2 regions of the Desulfobacca acetoxidans DSM 11109 genome follow, and region 2 is predicted to be linked to the other one. Evidence: riboswitches for the same ligand, from Rfam matches in the RefSeq annotation. Region 2 holds a riboswitch; the other holds the start of a gene.
What was found. Region 2 has a riboswitch for cobalamin ahead of DESAC_RS11115 (TonB-dependent receptor plug domain-containing protein). Riboswitches for the same ligand answer to the same signal wherever they lie in the genome.

Region 1: another riboswitch for cobalamin. It lies ahead of DESAC_RS15015 (helix-turn-helix domain-containing protein); the one in region 2 lies ahead of DESAC_RS11115 (TonB-dependent receptor plug domain-containing protein).

The regions. Positions count from the first base shown of each region.
Region 1 is NC_015388.1:926,773-928,973, reverse strand. It holds gene DESAC_RS16450 (lytic transglycosylase domain-containing protein) at 1-214, opposite strand, end outside; cobalamin riboswitch at 378-563, opposite strand; cobalamin riboswitch at 850-1,035, shown strand; gene DESAC_RS15015 (helix-turn-helix domain-containing protein) at 1,303-2,082, shown strand.
Region 2 is NC_015388.1:2,485,762-2,487,962, reverse strand. It holds gene cobJ (precorrin-3B C(17)-methyltransferase) at 1-586, shown strand, start outside; cobalamin riboswitch at 659-846, shown strand; gene DESAC_RS11115 (TonB-dependent receptor plug domain-containing protein) at 1,062-2,201, shown strand, end outside.

The sequences.
Region 1 (2,201 bases), 1.6 Mb from region 2:
TTTGAGAGGCTGAACTGATCTGGCTGGCCAGAGGGAGGGCTTCCAGGTCTACCGGGGTATCCGGTATTTGAGGGGTAGAGCGTTGGTGCTCCCCCCGAGTTGTTAGTGGACTAGATTCTTTTTCAGCGGGTAAAGAGGTTATCTTGGCAACGACCGCGGCCGGCGTCACGACTAAGGATATAACGAGGAATATGGTTAGCTTTTTTAAGCTCATGGGTAGTTGACCCGGAGCGCTGCGGGTGCAGGCGGTTCAAATAAAAAACCTTGAGTCCGTGTGGACCCAAGGATTGCACCCAGCTTAACTTGTTCCTCGGGGGGGGCGGAGGAGATTTTCCCTACCTCCTGCTGCCTGGCCTGATCCAGCTTTACGTCGGACTACGGCACTTTCGTTACAGGCAGGTCTTCTGACTCCCGGATCATCCTAGTCCCTGCGCCTTCCCATTCCCTTCAGGTAAACAGTGGCAATTGCAGGTTTCGTCCCCGGTTACAGCGGCGGGACCGTGCCGGATTTGCACCGGCTTCCCTATTAAGCCCAAGGGGGCACCTGAAGCGAAATGATTATATTGTGAATCTATTCTTTTTGTCAACGGAAAAAAGTTGAATTCAGTTTCAATATCAATAAACCAATCTGGACGCGCCGGGGTCCGACTAACCCAGAGATTTTGAGACGATCTGGCTCAGGGGTGTCCTGGAAGAAAACAGGCGCATTTTTAGGGCTCGTCTTTAAATACGGAGACGAACATGATAGCTCGGGAAGATTGAATTATACGGTGTTATTATTATCTTGTAATAAAATCTAATCAACCTATAGAAAGTTTTTTCTCTTGACAAAGACGGCAAATCAAATTATACACTTTTTTAGTTTCAGGCACCCCAAGGGGTTTAATAGGGAAGCCGGTGCGAACCCGGCGCGGTCCCGCCGCTGTAACCGGGGACGAAACCTGCAATTGCCACTGTTTACCTGAAGGGAATGGGAAGGCGCAGGGACTAGGATAATCCGGGAGTCAGAAGACCTGCCTGTGAGCTTATTGGTATACCCACGAGGTAATGGGTATGCCTGGGTTATGAAGAGAAGGCAAATCTTTATAGCCAAGCCAGGGATCAAGTAATCTGGGTGCAATCCTTGGGTCCGCACGGACTCAGGGATTTTTTTTTGATCATCCCTTAGTTTTTTGGGGCCGGATGGGACAAAAGAGTAAGTATATTGAAGGAGAATATTGGAAATTATCAGCTCGGCTTTCAAGAGCTCATTGGGGATAGAGATTTCAACCGATCCAAAATGGGAATCGTTGGCTTAACACCATGCAGGTCATAAGAGCCACTAAAATTTTTTTAGGACTCCCGGAGAATTGCTTGCGTGAAATAGCAGCGTCTTCGAAGAAAGAGGTTTTTCCAAAAAGATTTCTTCTGAGTCAGACAGGAGAAAGCATTGACCGCATTGGTATTGTCATGTCGGGAACGGCAGAGATGAGAGTGAAGGATAGGTATGGTGAAACGATACGATTCCATCTCCTCGGAGACGGGGAGCTTTTTGGGGAGATGGCTGCTTTGGAAAATGGCTCCTCCCTGTATGATATTGAGTCCTTGACGACTATGGAAGTTCTCCTCCTGTCCAGAGAGAGCTTCCTGAAACTGAGCGTCCATTCGGCCATGATGCGAAATGTCTATCAGTTGATCGCTGAACGACTGCAACTGCTTTGTCAAGCCCTCATTTCCCTGGAAAGAAGGTTGATCCCGGGAATGGCAAAGCAGGAATACAATGTCATCACCAAGGCGGTTCAATTTATTGATGAGAACTATCATGAGGCGTTGACTTTGGACAAGGTCTGTCAAATCAGCAACTTGAGCAAATTTCATTTTGTCCGGAAATTCAAGGAAATCATGGGACTGTCTTTCAAAGAATACCTCAACCGCAAACGGGTGACCCAGGCCAAAGCACTCATGAAAGATGATAACTTGAATATTTCCGAGGCCTGTTATGCCGTTGGGTTTGGTGATCTATCTTACTTTGGAAGAGTTTTTAGAAAAATTGAGGGCCGAAGTCCCTCGGAATACAAAAAGAGTTTGAAAACCCAGCCGTGACTAGCAATAAAATCTTTAATCTTCACCATTTTCTTTATGGCAAAGATTAATAGAAAGGTGCCTTATCGGTTATTATCGCTCCTTAACCCTCGGTTTAGGGGTTGGGGGAATCCGGTTAT
Region 2 (2,201 bases):
CCGGGCCCGAGCCGGCCAGTGGGTGGCCCTGGTATCCGGCGGGGATGCGGGTATCTATGGTATGGCCGGTTTGGTCTTGGAACTCTGTGCCGTGCAGGGCCTTAAAGTGGGCCAGGTTGATAGCAACGACGAGTTGGACTTTTCTCTCGAGGTGATTCCTGGCATCCCGGCCCTAACGGCGGGAGCCGCGCTTTTAGGAGCCCCTCTGATGCACGATTTTGCCGCCATCTCGCTGAGCGACCTCCTCACCCCCTGGGAAATTATCCAGCGAAGGGTTGAGGCAGCGGCTCAGGGTGATTTTGTCATCGTCCTCTACAATCCCAAAAGCAAGAAACGGGATTGGCAGTTGAAAGCGGTGGTGGAGCTTGTCCTCCGCTATCGGGAACCTCTCACCCCCGTGGGTCTGGTAAGGCGGGCCAGGCGCGCGGGAGAGGAAATCATCGTGACCACTCTGGAGCATCTCCCGAAACAGCCGGTGGATATGCAAACCATCATTATAGTGGGCAATTCCCAAAGTTTCCAATACGGTCCCTACCTGGTTACGCCGCGAGGCTATCTCGCCAAATATCAGGTGGGGGACCAATAGACGTTCTAGGCCGGGATTAAAGGCGGGTAATACTTAACTATTCGGAAGGGAGGGGTGCCTCTCCAAAGACATTTTGTTGTTAAAGTTACAGGAGCCCTGAGGGGCTTAATAGGGAAGCCGGTGCAAATCCGGCACGGTCCCGCCGCTGTAACCGGGGACGAATCCTACAGTATGCCACTGTCTTGGGCAATGAAGATGGGAAGGCGTAGGGAAGAGAATGATCCGGGAGCCAGAAGACCTGCCTGTAACCGAGATGCCGCGTTTTAACGTCGTATTGAGACCGGCTGAGGGGCGAGAGATAGGTAAATCTTTCCAGCCAACCTGAGGAACAAGCTAAACTGGGTGCAATCCTTGGGTCCATAAGGACTCAAGGATTTTTTTTGGTCCATCAATGAAGAAGAACAGGGTAAGGGGCAAATAAGATGTTGATGGTGGCAACAACTACGCTTGAGAAATCATGAAAGGGGAAAGAACAATGAAATGTTGGTTGTCTGTTCTGGTAGTCTTAGTGGTGTCGTCTGGGATTGGGTCTGCTCAGGAGTGGGACCGGAAAGTATCGTTGCCGGAGGAAGAGGCCACTGTTGGCCGGACTACTGTGGATACCCAGGCAAAAATCTTGGAGGATGCAGAAAAAGTCCATGGCATCGATAAGGTTGTCGTGACGGCTACCAGGACCGAACGCAACCCCGACGATGTTCCGGCCAGTATTACCGTTATCACCAAGGACGACCTAAGGAAACAGAACATCAAGACGGTGGACGAAGCCTTGGCCCAGGTTCCCGGAGCAGTCGATAATCGGCGCCGAATCTATGGAGATAGTATGACCAACGTGAATCTGCGCGGTTTCCCGGCGGAGGGCCAGAAACGCACCTTGGTTCTGCTGGACGGCCAGAACATTGCCAACGCCTACAGCAACGGCGTGGCCTGGAGCAGTATGCCGGTGGAAAATATCGAACGCATAGAGGTAGTCCGGGGACCATTTTCCGCCTTGTATGGGGGCAACGCCATGGGCGGGGTCATCAATATCATTACCAAGACCCCGAAGAAACTGGAATGTGTAGCCCAGGGCGGCTATGGCACCTACGATTCCTGGACCTACTACCTCGGAGTGGGGGACCGCCTCTGGAATAAAGTGAGTGTTCAGGCGGGATTTAATTATCGCATCTCCGCCGGCTACCCCTCCAGCCTGGTGACCAAAACGGCCAGCACGGGGACCCCGGCCACCCAGGTGGTGGGCTGGCAACCTACTCATACGACCACCGGCACCCCCACCAACATTATTGGAGATACCGGTGATTATAACTGGAATGATTACAGTATGAACGGCAAGATAAGTTGGGATATCGCCCCGGGCCATAGGGTTGAGTTCAGCACCCTGCAGAGCTGGAACGACTATGGCTATGATATGTACCATTCCTATCTGCGCGATACCGCCACCGGCAGCTCAGTGGTCAGAGGAACTGTGGGTCTGTCTGGTACCAACACCCAATTTAAGAATCTCCAGGAAGGAGCCTTCCTGAACGGCGACGGGCGCGATCAAACCCAGGTGTATAATCTGACCTCCGATAATCAGCTTACTGAAACCACGAGGATCAAGTTTCACGGGGGGCTGCTG